DNA from 3 places in the Nosocomiicoccus massiliensis genome. Region 1 is predicted to be linked to each of the others. Evidence: riboswitches for the same ligand, from Rfam matches in the RefSeq annotation. Region 1 holds a riboswitch; each other region holds the start of a gene.
What was found. A riboswitch is a leader RNA that binds a small molecule or an ion and turns the genes downstream of it on or off. The one in region 1 is predicted to bind thiamine pyrophosphate.

Region 1 (5,940 bases):
TATCTTTATTTCCAATTTGTGCTTTTAATGTGTCGTCTACATTTAATGCAGCGAGTAAAAGATGTTCTTGAGAGATATATTCATCGTTCATATCTCCCATTACTTTTTCTGCTTCACTAATTAAGCGACTAAATCCTTGAGACATATATTGCCCATACTGAACGTTGTCTCCTTCTACTTTGATAAAACTTTTGAGTTTTTCATCATATTGTTTAATCAATTCATCTACATTAATATTTGCGCGTTGTAAAATATCTTTTGCCATTGAATCACTGACTGTAAATAATGCTTTTAATACAGCAGCGAGTTCAATCGTTTGAATTTTATGTTCAACTGAAATTTGTTGTGCACGTTCGATGATTGACTGCACTTTAAAAGTCATTTTATTGATATCCATTTCCTCACCTCAAGTGTTTGACCAATTTTGACTATACTTATATTATACATCGTTATATTTTATTTTCAAGCGTTTCACTCAAGTTTTTGACCTTTTTTGACTATTTATTTTCGCTTTATTTATATATCACTTTGTACTATAGTTGTAATATTGATTAGGAGGACTTTAAATCATGGATATCGATATAATAGAACTGATTAAATATATATTCTTAGGGATATTACAAGGGTTAACCGAACCAATTCCTGTCTCTTCGAGTGGTCATTTAGTAATGGCGCGTGAACTTTTTGGAATTGAAGCGAGTGGTTTATCGTTTGAAATATTTTTAAACACTGCTTCACTCATTGCGGTGTTGTTCATATATTGGAAAGATATTTATGAAATTGCGAAAAACTTTTTACGATACGTATTTAAAAAAGATAGAGATATAGAAGCAACGACGGATTTTAAATATGTTATTTACTTAATTATCGCAACAATACCTGTTGGAGTTTTAGGATTTTTACTAAAAGATGTTATTGGAGATAATGTATCGATTGGTTTTGTAGGGTTAATGCTTCTCGTTACAGGGACTGCTCTATGGTTTATAAAAAATAAATCAGGTGTTAAACGTGACGGTGAATTAACTGTTAAAGATTCCATCATCGTCGGTCTCTCACAATGTGTGGCGTTAATTCCAGGAATTAGCCGAAGCGGTGCGACACTCGTCGGTTCGATGGCAGTTGGACTTGAGAAGAAAAACGCATTAAGATTTGTATTCTTACTATATATACCAGTGTCACTTGGTACGGCAATATTATCGATTTCAGATATCGCGACTGATCCGATGCTCGACACACTACTCGTTCCTTACCTTGCATCATTCGTCGTTACAATAATCGCGACGTATATCGGGTTTAAATTACTAGAAGGTGCATTAACGAGTGGTCGCCTCATATATTTCAGTTACTACTGCTTCGCAGCAGGTATATTTGCGATTATGTACCAATTTATCGTGTTATCGTAAACGAGTGATTGCTTAATTTAACGCAAAATGCTTTTGTGTAAACGACCACTCGATTAGTTTGACAATTACGCGATTTGTGTTAATGAAACAGAGGCTCGTTTAACGCAAATCGAATTTAAGTTAAAAGATGAAAAACAATTTTACACAACACGTAATTACGTAAACGACCATGCAATTAATTTTACGCAAATCAAAATTCACGAGGTTTTTCATCTGAAGATAGGTCGGAGATGTGCTGAAGACCCCGTTAGCACATTTAATTTAACGCAATTCAGTTACGTCCATATAATTGTGTAAAATAGAAAAAAGAGCCATCGCATTCTCTGTTATAATTTAGTTACCAACAAAAATTAACAGGGAGAGAATACAAATGACTCAACTTAATTTTACAGTAGATATGAAAAAAATTCTAGAGGATATCTCTGGAAGTAACCTTAATGAAATGACTAAGGGTCTTCTAACTTTAGTGTTAAATCAAGTGATGCAAGAAGAACGAGATGAATACATGGGTATTGGCTCATATGAAAGAAACAGTAGTCGAAAAGACTATCGTAATGGCAGTTATCGCCGAGGGTTCACAACGTTAGTTGGAAAAATTGAACTCGAAGTCCCACGAACACGTTCCGGAGAGTTTTCACCACAGGTATTTGAGAAGTGGCAAAGAAAGGACCAGGCGCTCGTGCTTTCTTTGATTGAAATGGTAGTCAGCGGTGTGTCTACGCGTAAAGTCACTAAAATTGTGGAAGAACTAGTCGGAGAAAGTGTCTCGAAATCATTCGTATCTAACGTGATGAAACGATTAAATCCAGAAATCCAAGACTTCGCGGAGCGTTCATTAACACACAATATATTTAAATATGTATCAGTAGATGCGATGTATATTAAAGTACGTGAGAATCATAGAATCGTCTCTAAAGCTGTGTATATTGCGCTCGGTATTGGTGTAGATGGTCATCGTGAAGTACTTGGGTTTAAAGTGGATGATGCTGAGAGTAAGAATCACTGGGGACACTTTTTACGTGACTTAAAAAATCGTGGATTAACACAACCAGAACTCATTACTTCAGATTCACATCAAGGTTTAAAGCAGGCGATTCAAGAAGAGTTTCCGGGCACACCTTGGCAAAGATGCACAGTCCATTTCTTAAGAAACATTACGAATGTAATGCCTAAAAAAGGTTCAACTGTTGCGCGTCAATTATTGAGAGAGATTTTTCATACGACAACACCCCAACATGCACGAGAAGCAAAAGAGAAGTTTTTAGACTTTGTATCAGAGGATCCAAGATTTAATCACGCGGTAGAAATTTTAGAAAGTGGATTTGACGATGCGATTCAATGTTTAATGTGTCCAGCGGCTAGACAAAAGTTTTTAAAAAGTACAAACGCACTCGAACGACTAAATAGTGAGTTAAGACGTCGTGAGCGCGTTGTTAGAGTATTTCCAAATATCGAGTCTGCATTTCGTTTAATTGGCGCACTTCTTCTTGATGCGAATGAAGCCTATAAAGAAACAAATAGAAAAGTGAGCGCGTTCGTGGAAGCTAAAGAATAACAGAGAGATTTTTTATTTTACACAATATTTAAGACTTGACCCGCAATTCGTTTTTCTGTTAACGAGAACTCTATTTCGTTCATGCATTTTACCTATTCGTTAACAAGATGAAGCACGCGTTCACGCAAAATGACTTTATGTAAACATCTTAATCATTTCATGAACAAAAAGAATCTAAACGTCAACGAAAAATAAAAGTCGTTCATGTAAATCTAATTTACGTTAAAATAAAAAACCAGCCGAACTTTTTAAGTTCGACTGGTATTTTTTATCTTTCTTCTGGTACAAATAATCGCTTTGCGACTGAGTATAAAATAATAACAATTGCTATACATACTGTCGTATTAATTAAGAACGTTGTACCATTAGCAATTAAGCTATATAACCAAGCTGGTTGGCCTTCTGGTGCGTAAATCCCCCAGAAAATCCACCCTGCAAAAAAGTGCATCGTGTAACGTAACAGAATCGCTAAAAATGAAAATGCAACAATTGATACTAAGTTTCTATACTTAGATGCCACTCCAGCAACTCCGAGAATACCGAATGCGAGTGGATATTCTAAAATAAATTGTACCGGATGTATGTAGTTCCCTGCCGCATCTCCTGTTACAATTTGTAAAATCGCCCAGATTAAACCTCCGAGCACCCCTGCGCCGACTCCACGTCTAATCGCAAGAATTAAAATTGGTACCATTGAAAAACTAAAGCTGTACGGCCCAATTTTGAATGCAGAATCGATCCAGTCGATTCCCATACTTAATGCAGCTAATATCGCAATTTCCATCATTACGACGAGCTTGTCATTAGATCTTGTCATAAATACACTTCCTAAAAGTTTACTTATGAATCAATCGCGTATCATATTCCTTCGCGAGAATTACCTCAACAGGTTCAAGGGTATAATCTCAGCAATTATGCACCCCTTATGATTCATAGCAATTAATAGTATATTGTAAACACACTTTCCTATCAACTCTCTTTTAGAAATTAAAAAGCGCTCAACATAATGTTGAGCGCTTAAATATTATGATACACCTAAAGCGATCTTCGCATAACGTGACATATTATCTTTTGTCCAAGGTGGATTCCAAACAATTTGAACGTTCACGTTTTTAACTTCCGGTAATTCTAATAATGATTCTTCAACCATTTGTACAATCTCTGGACCCATCGGGCACCCCATTGACGTAAGTGTCATTTCAACACCCGCATTACCATCTTCATCTAAAAACACACCGTAAACTAAACCTAAGTTTACAATATCTATACCGAGCTCTGGGTCAATAACGTTTTCTAACGCACCGAGCATGCTTTCTTCCATTGCTTTATCCATATTCTGTCACCTCGCATATATTATCGTATATTCAATATAACAAATATTAAACAACTAGTGAATAATAATGCTATTATTAAAGTAGTCGAAAGGATGATTTTCATGAAACCGTATCTTATATGTTTAGATTTAGACGGCACGTTACTCACTGATGAAAATACAATTGGAGACTATACAAATCGTGTCGTTCAAGAATTAAAAAGACAAGGACACTACGTCATGATTACTACGGGGCGACCGTATCGTGCGTCAGTTCCTTACTATAAAGAGTTACGATTAAACACACCAATCGTTAACTTTAACGGTGCATTCGTGCACCACCCATTAGATTTTGAATTTAAAACATTACAAGAAACATTACCTCAAGATGTTATCGAGGATATCGTCGTACATATCGATAAATACGACATTAAAAACATTGTCGCAGAAGTTCGTGATGATTTATACTTCCAATATCACGACAGCGTCTTAATGGATGAGTTTTATATGGGAGACCCTAAAAAAGTCGCAGGTGACTTACGTGATAATATGCCAGAAGAAGCAACGTCACTTCTCATTAAAACAACTGAAGACCGCATCGATTATATTCGTCACGCATTTGATAATGTGTATGCTGAAACACTTGCACATAGGCAGTGGGCACCACAACTTGCGATCATCGAGATTATCAAAAAAGGTGTCTCAAAAGCGACAGGTATCAAATATGTATTAGATGCTTTAAACTTAGATGAGTCTCGTACAATCGCATTTGGAGATGAAGACAACGATCTTCAAATGATCGAGTACGTCAGTCATGGTGTCGCTATGAAAAACGCAATCGATGAATTAAAAGATATCGCTAAAGACGTCACGCCGTTTGATAACAACAACGACGGTGTCGGTCGATATTTAAATGATTACTTTAACTTAAATATTGAATATAAGGAGTTATAATATGAAATTATTAGTAGATAGCTGTTCAGACATCAGTTTAGATTTCGCTAAAGAACATCAGTTATTTTTTATACCACTAACAATCAACGTCGACGGTAAAGAGTATCTCGACAAATACGAAATTTCAAGTGAAGAAGTATCAAAAGCAGTCGATGATGGCATTCGTCCACTGACGAGTCAAGCAAACCCAGATGAGTTATATAACTATTTTAATGAAGCTTTAAAAGAAGACTCGACGATTATTTATTTATCGTTTTCAAGTCAATTATCTGGAACGTATCAAAGTGCGAACATCGCGCGCGATATGATTTTAGAAGAGCGTGACGACGTTGATATTACTGTCATCGACTCGTTAAGTGCAAGTTACGGTTACGGACTACTCGTTGAACGCGCTGCAAAATATGTAAATGACGGTTTATCTAAAGAAGAAGTTATTAAAAATATCGAAAGAGATAAAGCACACATTCGTCATTTATTTACAGTATCTGATTTAGATTACCTCGCTAAAGGTGGTCGTCTCTCTAAAGGGCAAGCATTTTTAGGTAGCCTTTTAAACATTCGCCCTCTTCTCCATGTAGAAGACGGAAAACTCGTACCGATTGAAAAGTATCGCGGAGTGAAACGCGTTTTAAAACGTATGGTTGAACTTATGAAAGAAGAAGGTGCAGCGACTGAAGTACACATTACTCATGCTGACAACTTAAAAGATGCAGAAG
Region 2 (5,940 bases), 230 kb from region 1:
TGTGCAGGAATTTACCCATCAATGCTTGCGATAATGGTTGCACCAGTTGCTGGAGTGAATGTTGACTTACAGTTTATACTCACGTTAATCGTCGTTATCGTAGTTACAAGCCTTGGTATCGCTGGTGTAGGAGGCGGTGCGACGTTTGCTGCCATTATCGTTTTAAGTACGATGAACTTACCAGTCGCACTCGCAGCAGTATTAATTTCTGTTGAGCCGTTAATCGATATGGGACGTACAGCATTAAACGTTAGTGACTCTATAGTCGCAGGTACTGTAACAGCAAAAACTGACGGTACATTAGATAAAGACACTTACGATAATATGTCTTACGATGAACTTACAACTTCAAATATCTAACTCAATTTTACGGTTCGATGTTTTAAAACATATAAACCGGGTATATATCTAGTACTTCAGAAATGAAAGGTATGATATGAATGAGTAAATTTGAAGGTAAAGTAGATCAATTAAAAGGTAAAGCAAAAGAAACAGCTGGTAAAGCGTTAAACGATAAGAGTAAAGAATTCGAAGGTAAAGCAGATCAAGCTGCTGGTAAAGCGAAAGATTCAATTGATAACGCATCTGAAAAGGCAAAAGACAAACTTGGTAAATTAGGCGAATAATCGCATGACAAAGGGAGTTCCGAATGGAACTCCCTTTTTTTATTTTTCGATAATTTCAATACTATTTTTTACCTCTGCCCAGTGGTTAACGGGACCATGTCCGTGACCAACTTCGATACCTTCTTCAATCGCGCTTTGGATAAAACTCTTCGCCGTAATAATTGACGTTTTTAGATCATTTCCTTTAGCAAGTTCAGATGCGATACACGCTGCGAACGTATCCCCTGTACCGTGTGTACGATTTGTATCGATACGTGTGCCGCGCATCCAAAACTCTTCATCTTTTAAACTGACGAAGTCTTCAGCATATGAATCATCACGGTGTCCGCCTTTAATAATGACGTTTTCTGCCCCTAGTGCTTTTAAGTAATTCGCCGCTTCAACCATATCTTCTCCAGATTGAATCGTTAAGCCTGTTAACACTTCCGCTTCTGGAATGTTCGGTGTAATGACCGTTGCAAGTGGTACTAATTCTGACTTTATTGAGTCGATTGCGCCGTCTTCGAGTAATTTATGACCACCTTTTGCTATCATCACGGGATCTAATATGTACGGTCCAAAATCGACTCTTTTTAAGTTTTCTACAACACATTTTACATGTGCCTCACTTGCGAGCATACCTGTTTTACACGCACCGATTTTAAAATCATCTGCGAGAGAATCAAATTGTGCATCAATAAACTCTGTCGGTACATAATACGCGTCTTGTACGCCTTTTGTGTTTTGTGCAGTGAGTGCGACGACAATGTTCATTCCAAATACGTTACGCGCTTGAAATGTTTTTAAATCTGCTTGAATTCCTGCGCCACCTCCAGAGTCTGAACCTGCGATTGTAACTGCTTGTGGTGTTGAGTTAATCATCTAATTGTCCTCCAAAATATAATCTATTTTTTGTTTTAAACCACTTACTTTTTCTGCAACGTTTTCTGCTAACATAATTTCAGAAACAATAGCTGCACCTTTTACTCCTGTGTCTTTTAATACGTCTATGTTTTCTTCTTTAAGACCACCGATCCCAACAGATGGCACGTTCGTATGTTGAATGACCTCGACTAACGCTTCTTTCGACTGAACAATCGTTTCTTTTGTGTTTGTATCAAAGAATGCCCCGACGCCGAAATAATCTGCGCCACCTCTCTCTGCTTCTATCGCTCGAGTGGTTGTTTTTACAGTGACACCGAGTATTTTATCGTCACCTATAATTTGTCGAGTAATATGTACAGGTAACTCATCATCCCCGATATGAACCCCCGCAGCGTCAACTGCTAAAGCAATATCTACACGGTCATTAATAATAAGTGGCACGTTATATTTGTCCGTCACTTCTTTTACTTTAACGGCGAGATTATAAAACGCGTTTGTCGTTAACTCTTTTTCTCGTAGTTGTACGATCGTGACCCCATTTTTGCACGCTTCTTCAATGATCGATAAAAACTCATCATCGCTATAATCATAGCGTCCTGTCACTAAATATAAACTTAAATCGAATGTCATACGTATTCTCCTTTAACTTCTTTCGTCCAATCTGTATCTTTTAATAGAGATAACTCGTTTAATAAATGAAATCTAAATTCGTTAAGACCACGACTTTTCTCTGCTGCGACTTCACCGCAAATGTTAAAATAACTGACTCCGTTAATACATGCGTCTACAGGATGAAGACCACTACCTAAATTCGCAGCTATAAGCGCACCGACCGTGTCTCCAGTTCCAGTAAATTGACCGTTATATTCGACGCCATTCGATAGTTTTACTACATGATCTTTACTGACGATAATATCGACTGGACCTGTCGCTAAGAAGACTGTGTTTTCATGCTCTAGTGTTTTATCTTTTAACGCGTCGATTAATTCCTCTAAACGGTCCGCTTTCGTATCCTCTTCACCAGCATCTACCCCTCGGCCATGGCTCTTCAGTTTACAAAAAGCACGCATTTCAGACATATTGCCTTTTACTACTGCCGGCTTAAGATCAACAAGTGCGTCACCAATACTATTTCTAAACTGACTGACGCCGTATCCGACTAAATCAACAACGACTCGCTTTTTATGAGAATTCGCACGCTTCGCTGCATGTACTAAATGTGTCGCTTCATTGTGTGGTAGGCGCGCTAAGTTAATAAACAATGCGTCTACGGCTTGAATTACTTCATCTTGTTCTTCGATATGAGCGGCCATAATCGGTTTTGCACCGACATAGAGTAAACTGTTTGCGATCATTTCTATAGAAATCTGATTCGTAATACAGTTCACGAGCGGGCTCGATTGAAGCGGAAACCCCGGTTTAAAATCAAACAAAAAAAGCACTCCTTAATTATTTTCATAATTTCGGAGTGCTCAAAGAAGCCCTAAACATTTGTTACCTACGCCAGCATTATCTGTACAGGTTCAATGGGTATAATCTCAGCCACAAAAGTAGCACCCCGAAATGTCTATATTATTTTCTTTAGTATAACACATCAGTCGTCATTCATTGGATAATTTTGTCAATCGAATGCGGTATTTTCTTTAATATTAAGTTCACACCAGAGTTATTGATGTGCGTTGTAGATACTAAGTTCCCGTATAATTTCATAGTATCTAACACACCAGCTTTAGAGATTACCGAAAACTCGGGGTATGTAATCTTTATACCGCCAAGCTCGTCGACTTGTAGAATCCCCTTTTCAATAAGCGTCTTCACTAAAGGTGAAGCGTTGTTTTCATCGGCTAAATTTTCGCCACTTAAGTTTGGACCGACCGCACTCACCATAACGTCTGCTGAATAACTACCATCTTCAGAGTTGATAACAAACTCGTCATCATAACTAATATCTTTTACTCCCGATACGTAAGTTAATTGTCCTGCTTCAATTAGTTCTACGATTTTTTCAGCTGTCATTTTCGGAAATGGTCCCGTTAATTGGCCGTGCGTCCCTTTTATATGCTTAATGTAGTACTTTTTATCCTCTATGGACAAATGATTCCACACTTCTCGAAGTACTTCTGACATTGCTTCAGCGATTTGTTGAACTACACCGAGCGTATCTAAATGTTCGAGTTGATATGTGAGAGAATCGAGGACCGGCATGTCATTGAGCTCTGTTAAAAGATGAAAATCTATACCTTGCTTCTTCGTTTCTTCTTTAAATATATCGACGATTGTTTGAATCGTGATGTCTCTATTTTGTTTTAGCGCTTCTACGTCGATATCGACTTCCGCTTCATTTCCTCTAATGAAGGGCACTGTGCCACTTCGTGACGTCACTAAAATATCGTTTTTATAGTTATTGTGATGTAAATACATAATAATATCGAGTGACGTTAAGTTTGTCCCAATCACTCCGACAGATTTCGCGTTTAATAACACCTCACTATTGCGTTCTATCGGAAACGGTGTTGCGATATATTTGTCAATTTCTTTTAAATTATAAATATCCGTTTGAGGCAACTGACCGATACATAAGTGTACGATATCGACTTCGTATTTTTCATCTGCATGTATGATATACGTCTTTTCTATTACATCGATATCATCGACGACTGTCGGTACGAACGTCACTCGGCTATCTTTTACATACTCTGAAAACACGTCTTTAGAATACTCACCAAATTCTGGTCGCGTAATAAATTCGTGCTTTAATAAGTCCGGATTATTTTTCTTTAAATATTTGACGTATTCTTTTTTATCGTCCCACGGTGCGAGCGTCATCTTTTTTAGTCGCTGGTTGAGTAATAATGCGTCATCATCTGGCCCAAATGGATATCCAGTCCCTGCAGCATTTGAATCATCGAACATATAAATTTCCATATCAGGATTATCGATATGGTCAATATAATAGCGAAGTGTTCCGATGCCGGCCATGCCTGCACCGACAATTGCGATTTTCATATACAACCTCATTTCTAACTGTTTCATTACACATACCCGTTTCTCATAATAAAAACTCCTGTCTAGAATGATGTGCTACCCAAAAGTTGGACACTAAAATCCAACTTTAGGGGTGTTTTTGTATGAAGTATAAAAAACATAGCTTTGAATTTAAGGTAAAAGTAGTTAATGAACTACAAAAACCCACCTGAAATTCGTTGGTATAAGTCGCATGGCGAGCAGTATCATGCAAAATTTATGCTTCATAACAATAATGGTGAGGAATCCACATTAATTCTAGGCTCATCTAACTTTACAAGACGTAACTTGAAAGACTTAAACTTAGAAACAGACCTTATTGTGAAGTCAAATTCGGACAGCGAAGAAATGATTGCTATGAACGAATACTACAATAGACTTTGGAACAACGAAGATGGTATTTACACGCTCGATTATGAAGAAGAAAGAGAAGATAGTGTTATGAAAACAATTCTCTACAGAATTCAAGAAAGGCTAGGTCTTTCCACATTTTAGGGATAGTTATCTTACATAGTTCTTTTTATTAATATGCTCATGCTAAATAGATATAGAATCACTAGACAATCTAAGTTCATTAAAAATAACACTTGTAAATACAGATACACGTAGTAATCACGAGAGTATACTAAAAACAAACACGTATATCGCAAAATAGGAATAAACTTCCTATGTTTATCCCTATTTTTATTTAGCAATATTAATAGTTTTCGATATAATTACACTGAATCAATTAGATTAAGGAGAAAATGCTAATGAGATTTCTATTGATGTTATGTTTACTAACATTAACTCTTTCTGCTTGTAGCCAATCACAAGAAAATCCTGAAGAGATTGTCGTTGAGCGAAAGAATAGTTCAGAACAAGACAAACAAGTAATAGACAAAAAGAAAGATAAAGATAATGAGAGCAATAAAAAAGCAGATATGAAAAAAGATACTAAGGATAAGTCAAAAGAGAAACAGTCTTATGAAAATCTAACTGTTAATGACATCGTTGCAATGGCGCTTAAAGAAGATTCAATCAGCGACATTAGTATAACTGCTGATGATTTGTTATCTGGCTCTTTTGAACATAGCGCACCTAGTTTTACTTCAGTTGAACAAATAGACCGTTTACTATTAAGTCCCATGGATTATCATATTTCCCCTGGCTTGACTAAAAATCAAAAAATTTATTCAGTATCTCCACCAAAAACAAACGCACAATCTATAATAATTATAGATGAAGAAACAAATGAAATTGTCATAACAGGAACTCAACAAACTTTGTCTTATGCAGAATTCAGAGAAATAGGATATGTGTTTAATATTAAAGATTTATTTGACAAATACTACGATGATGATTTAGAAAAGATATCACAAAAAATTGTTTTAACTGATGAAATGACTTACGAAGATTACTCAAAAGAAGATATCATCGCTCTAGC
Region 3 (5,940 bases), 520 kb from region 1:
GTAGAGAATCGCCAAGAATTTGGTCATTGGGAAATTGATACCGTCATTGGAAAAATTGATGCCGATGAACCTGTTCTATTGACGCTCGTAGAGCGAAAGACACGCTTTGAGAAAATTTTCAAAATTGCGGGTCAGAGAGCTGATGCGGTAGACCAAACTCTGCAGAGCTTTATACAGTCCTTAAAAGGATTGGACAGTCAGATTTTTAAAACAGTCACTTCGGATAACGGAAGTGAGTTCGCCAACCTATCCCATCTGTCTGAAGAAACCGATGTGTATTTTTGCCATCCTTTTGCTTCTTTTGAACGTGGAACGAGTGAGAATCAACATAAGATTATCCGGCGTTTCTTGCCGAAACATCAGTCTCTTAAAGAAGTAAGCGACCGCCAGGTCCAGCGGATTCAACAATGGATGAACGATTATCCAAGAAGAATTCTGGACTATAAAACACCCCACCAGGCTTTTGTGCAAGAGTTGAAGCAATTGGATTTAGAACTGGCTGCTTAATCTTTTGCTTGACCTGGGGCCCTTATGGGCATGACTTGCCCTGTGTGTTGTTTGAAGTTGAACGCAAACATCCACCACACATCCCGCTTTGCGGATATCTTGCCCATACCCACGTCAAGCAAAAGACTGTAAGAAAGCGTACAATATAACTTTGTGAAATTTACTGAAATAACTATTTTCAAGTGGCTAACTTAAACTTGAAATTTAAGTTTTTAATCATACGTCTCAATTTAAGAAGGATTTAAAATATTTAAAAGAAAATAAAAGTAAGATTTTTACGGTAATACTTGCTGGCTTTGTTATTTCAATAAACTGGGGTATGTACGTATACGGAGTAAATTCTGGCCACGCAGTTGAAGTGAGTATCGGATTTTACTTAACACCGTTAATTACGATAATATTAGCATTTTTATTTTTAAGAGATCGTTATAAGTTAGTAGAGTGGGTAGCCATTGGAATTACAGTGATTGGCATTATGTATATGATCATAAAACTCGGTACTGTACCATATATTGCGTTTATTATTGGATTATCATTTTCATTTTATAGTTTAATTAAATCATCATTAAGTATACACGCACTTAGCAGTATTACGCTAGAAACACTAGCATTATTACCATTTGCAATTGCCGGCTTAATCTATATGCATGTGAATTACGGCTTAACAATAGGTATGAACCCGTCAACGTACTGGTTACTATTATCAGGAGCTGTGACAAGCGTGCCACTCGTATTATTCAGTGCGAGTGCAAAACAAGTGCCGTTATCATTAATGGCATTTTTACTCTATATCGATCCAACGCTAATATTTATTCTAGGTATATTTATATTTAAAGAACCTTTTAGTATGGACGAATTTATCGGGTTCATATTTATATGGATTGCGATGATACTGTACATTTACACGAAATACAATGAAGGTAAAATCGCACAACGTGCATATGATTCTGGTCAATATAAGCGTCGAAAAGAAGAACTATATGACTAACATGAGATATGTATCATATCATTTAAAAGATGAAGAGCTTCGGAAGCTCGAGGTTTTTCATCTTTTTTATTGTTTAATATCGTAGTAAATGTCAGTAGTATTATTAATTTTACACAAATTGAAATTGTGTAAACGACTGAGTTATTATGTGAACAATTAGATGATTTGCGTTAACGAAAAGATAACTGTGTTTACACAAAAGAGCATTATATAAAATTAAATAATTTATATGAACGATAAAGCAATTTGCATAAACGAATTTTCGATACGTTAACGTAAAAAGGATAGTGAGTACTTGTTCGTATCCTACAATACATATAACTTCCTATAATATATGTTATGTAAACTTTATATGTAAAAACAAATACGTATCCAAATATAGCTTATATAAGGATACGTATTGTCGTGTTCATTGATTTAAGTATTCCATGACTTGGTCCATATCTTTATCGCCGCGTCCGGATATTGTTACGACGAGTATTTCGTCTTGATTCATCGTTGGTGCTAGTTTTAATGCATGTGCGACGGCATGTGAGCTTTCTAAAGCAGGAATAATTCCTTCTGTTTTAGATAGTACTTGGAGTGCGTTTAATGCTTCTTCATCTGTTGCGTATTCGTATGAAACACGTCCAATGTCATGATAATAACAATGTTCAGGTCCAGCTCCTGGATAATCTAATCCAGCGGATATACTGTATGCATCATCATCAGTTAAATACATTTTAGTACCATGTAATATATTTACTTTTCCTTTATTTATGGCCATTGAGTGTTGATTCGTTTCAAATCCCTTACCAGCAGCTTCTACACCATATAATTTTACCGTTTCATCTAGGATAAATGGATGCATCGTACCAATTGCGTTTGATCCGCCACCGATACATGCAACAATCGCATTTGGTAGTCGGTTTTCTTTTTCTAATATTTGAGTTTTAATTTCACGACCGATAACGCTTTGGAAGTCTCTGACAATTGTTGGGAATGGATCTGGACCTAATGCACTTCCGAGTAAGTAATGTGTGTCATCGACGTTTTTTACGTAATATTCAAGTGCAGCGTCTACTGCTTCAGTTAACGTACGATTCCCCTCTTCAACAGCGACAACTTTTGCACCAAGAAGTTCCATTCTAAAGACGTTTAATCGTTGTCTACGCATATCTTCAGCACCCATAAAGATTACGATTTCCATATCGAACATCGCTGCGACAGTTGCACTTGCAACTCCGTGTTGTCCAGCACCTGTTTCAGCAACGAGTCGTTTTTTACCCATTCGTTGTGCAATTAACGCTTGCCCAATCGCATTGTTAATTTTATGAGCACCTGTATGGTTTAAGTCTTCACGCTTTAAATAAATTTTAGCGCCGCCAAGTGTTCTCGTTAAATTTTCAGCGTATGTCAGTGGTGTTTCACGACTTGAGTATTCTTTTAAATAATAATTAAATTCCTCTTGGAATGATTCATCATGTTTTAATTCGTTGTACACTTCTTTTAATTCTGTCATAGCCGCTTTTAATTCTTCAGGTACAAATGCACCGCCATATTCTCCAAAAAATCCATTGTTATCTGCTTCAGTTTGAATTTTATTTATTGTGTTAATATTCATTATTATAATCTCCTTATTTTTAATATTATTTAGATTTATCACGATGACGCCATCGCTTAAATTTAAACTCACAATAATTATTTAATAACACTGTCATCACTCTCCTTATAAAAAAACGCGCAATTTGAATCCTAAAAAAGGACGCAAAATGCGCGGTGCCACCTATATTAACAGTAAAACTGTTCACTCATTCAATCAAAAAAGCACCACGTAATAATATTCGTAAGGACGATATTATTTCGCGGTGCCACCTTAATTGCTTTTCTTATCAATATTTAGTTAAACATTATTCGCCCAATTCAAAATAGCATTGTACATGTTCGCATCTACCACATGTTTTCTGACTGCTACAACAACTACTTTTACTTTTACGAATAAGTAATTATTATATTAAACGCTCTATTTTAAATTGTCAATAATTTTTCATCTTTTTATATTTATAAGACAAAATGTAAAAAGTATAGTATACTTCGGTTGTAATCAAATATTAAGCACATGGGGAGCTTCGGCTGAGAAAGATAAGACCTGACCCACAACCTGATCTAGGTAATGCTAGCGTAGGTGTTGTGTATATGCATGCTTATTTTGCATGTGTTTATTTCACAAGCCTCCTCTAACGGAGCTTTTTTTGTGCAAATAAAAGGAGAATTATTTTATGAAGTTTAGTGAGAAAGCTCGCGAATTATCAAAGAAATTCTGGGATGGTAGCCACACGCATCCGTTCGTAACAGGGTTAGCTGACGGTACGTTAAGCGATGAATCATTTAGATATTATCTAATACAAGATGGCTATTACTTAATCCACTTCTCTCGCCTATTTGGTGAAATTGCAGATCGCGCAGAAGATAAAGAAATTAAAGATATTATGACGCGTAACAGAGAAGATTTAGAAGCAGGAGAAATCGCTGTTCGTGAAGATTTCTTTAAAGATCAAAATATTTCGGATGAAGAATTTGACAACACAGAAGTTGCGCCGACAGCTGATCACTACATCGCTCATATGTATAGACAAATTGTAGAGTCTGAAGACTACATTGGCGTTGCGGTTGCGGGGATGTTACCTTGCCCTTGGTTATACCAAGATATCGGTGCTGAATTAGTGAAACATAAGTCTCCAGTACCGATCTACCAAAGCTGGATCGATACGTACGTGACAGACGAGTTCAACAACTTAACAGAAAGACATATCGATCTTTGCGACAAATTATACGATAAAGCAAACGACGACCAAAAAGAAAGAATGTTAAACGCATTTTATATGAGTGTCAGATTCGAGTACTTATTCTTTGATATGTCATATAAACAAGAAGAATGGGTGCAACTTTAATTGTCGACAAAGAAACTGACAATCATTTCAATATGTATAGCATTAAACACTGTATTATCTTCAGTGATTAGAATCGAAGGTATGGCACCTATGTCAACAGTATTTAACATTATATTTGCCACATTTGGTACATTTTATGTCACTCTAATCGCACTCGTCACAGCAATTTTAAGAATGTTTATCTTTAACATTCCGCCACTTGCTATAACAGGCGCTTTATTTGGTGCGATTTTAGCCGGATTATGTTACAAATTCACAAAATCCATATTTGGAGCATGGTTCGGGGAATTCGTTGGAACAGGAATCATCGGATCGATTGTATCCGTACCTATTATGCAATTCTTTATGGACCTAGACTCAAATGCAGTTTGGTTCTTATATACGCCGAGATTCGTCGGCGCGACAATCATTGGTGGAATTATCGCAGTACTGATCTACTCTAGACTTAAACACTCAAGAGTATTTAAGGACATACAAAATTTATTCGATAAAGAATCAACCACATCGAAATGAATATAAAAGAGAAGCACATCAGATTATTATTAACATCTGTGCTTCTCTTTTTCATTATTTTCTAACTTTATCGATTAATTTTTGAGCATTTAAAACGATCGGTTTAAATACTTTTGTAAATGTACCAGGTAGTTCTTCGATATAAGCATTGTAACCTTGTTTAAACTTAAATACACCGTAATCACTTGCGCCTTCATGGAAATTTCCTGTGATTCCGAACATATTAAAGCGCTCAAGTCCGAGTTCTTTTGCTTTTTTGATCATTTCCCACGTCACAAAGTTCGTGCCTAGATACTGTGAGTGCTCTGGATAACTACCACTATATAGATATACCATCTCATTATTATTGTAGTAATACATACCGACAGATAAATCGATTAAACCACCATATTTATCACGATGTGTGATTGCTTCATTTAATCGTTTTTCTCTACTTTTCACTAGGTTTTTCTTTTCATTTAAGCGGCGTTTTTCACCATTTGATTTATTCTCTTTATTTTCTAATGCTTCAATTTCTTGAGATAATTCATCAAACTCTTTCTCTAGAGACTCTATATATTCGTTTAAATCAATTTGAGACATGACGATATATGATTTATCTTTTAAATTTCTCAACTGTGCTTTTATACGATGTTCTGGGATTGGATTGAATTGTAATCGTTCTTCAGTATCTTTATAGATTTCAATGAATCTATCATACTCTGATTCATCTAAATATTTTAGTTTCAGAGGGAGTTTTTCACACTGTCTCGTATTATATCGTGTAGACGAGCTCATATTTTTTAAAATATCTTTTAAACTACCACTGATATCTACTACAGATTGGAATCGTATATTTTCTTCAAAGATCATTTGTCTTGTAAAACCGTGATGTTTAAATCCATTTCTTTCAAAAAGATGAATGACTTCATGATTATTTCGCTCATCGTTTTCTATGACATTTCCTTCAGAATCTCTCACTTGATATATCATATAAGGTGAAAATGTTAGACTTGCTGCGCC

Region 2: another riboswitch for thiamine pyrophosphate. It lies ahead of CJ229_RS07175 (hydroxyethylthiazole kinase); the one in region 1 lies ahead of thiT (energy-coupled thiamine transporter ThiT).
Region 3: another riboswitch for thiamine pyrophosphate. It lies ahead of tenA (thiaminase II); the one in region 1 lies ahead of thiT (energy-coupled thiamine transporter ThiT).

Annotation. Positions count from the first base shown of each region.
Region 1 covers NZ_CP136964.1:1,600,213-1,606,152, reverse strand. Annotated here, with positions in the region: gene clpB (ATP-dependent chaperone ClpB) at 1-397, opposite strand, end outside; gene CJ229_RS08415 (undecaprenyl-diphosphate phosphatase) at 570-1,403, shown strand; gene CJ229_RS08410 (IS256 family transposase) at 1,774-2,958, shown strand; gene thiT (energy-coupled thiamine transporter ThiT) at 3,227-3,775, opposite strand; TPP riboswitch at 3,805-3,892, opposite strand; gene CJ229_RS08400 (metal-sulfur cluster assembly factor) at 3,983-4,291, opposite strand; gene CJ229_RS08395 (Cof-type HAD-IIB family hydrolase) at 4,394-5,224, shown strand; gene CJ229_RS08390 (DegV family protein) at 5,226-5,940, shown strand, end outside.
Region 2 covers NZ_CP136964.1:1,365,227-1,371,166, reverse strand. Annotated here, with positions in the region: gene CJ229_RS07195 (L-cystine transporter) at 1-360, shown strand, start outside; gene CJ229_RS07190 (CsbD family protein) at 441-626, shown strand; gene thiD (bifunctional hydroxymethylpyrimidine kinase/phosphomethylpyrimidine kinase) at 666-1,487, opposite strand; gene thiE (thiamine phosphate synthase) at 1,488-2,120, opposite strand; gene CJ229_RS07175 (hydroxyethylthiazole kinase) at 2,117-2,923, opposite strand; TPP riboswitch at 2,967-3,061, opposite strand; gene CJ229_RS07170 (FAD/NAD(P)-binding protein) at 3,096-4,496, opposite strand; gene CJ229_RS07165 (phospholipase D-like domain-containing protein) at 4,665-5,009, shown strand; gene CJ229_RS07160 (hypothetical protein) at 5,267-5,940, shown strand, end outside.
Region 3 covers NZ_CP136964.1:435,420-441,359, forward strand. Annotated here, with positions in the region: gene CJ229_RS02255 (IS30 family transposase) at 1-507, shown strand, start outside; partial or broken gene rarD (EamA family transporter RarD) at 740-1,495, shown strand; gene trpB (tryptophan synthase subunit beta) at 1,905-3,083, opposite strand; TPP riboswitch at 3,585-3,680, shown strand; gene tenA (thiaminase II) at 3,754-4,425, shown strand; gene thiW (energy coupling factor transporter S component ThiW) at 4,426-4,938, shown strand; gene CJ229_RS02280 (peptidoglycan bridge formation glycyltransferase FemA/FemB family protein) at 4,993-5,940, opposite strand, start outside.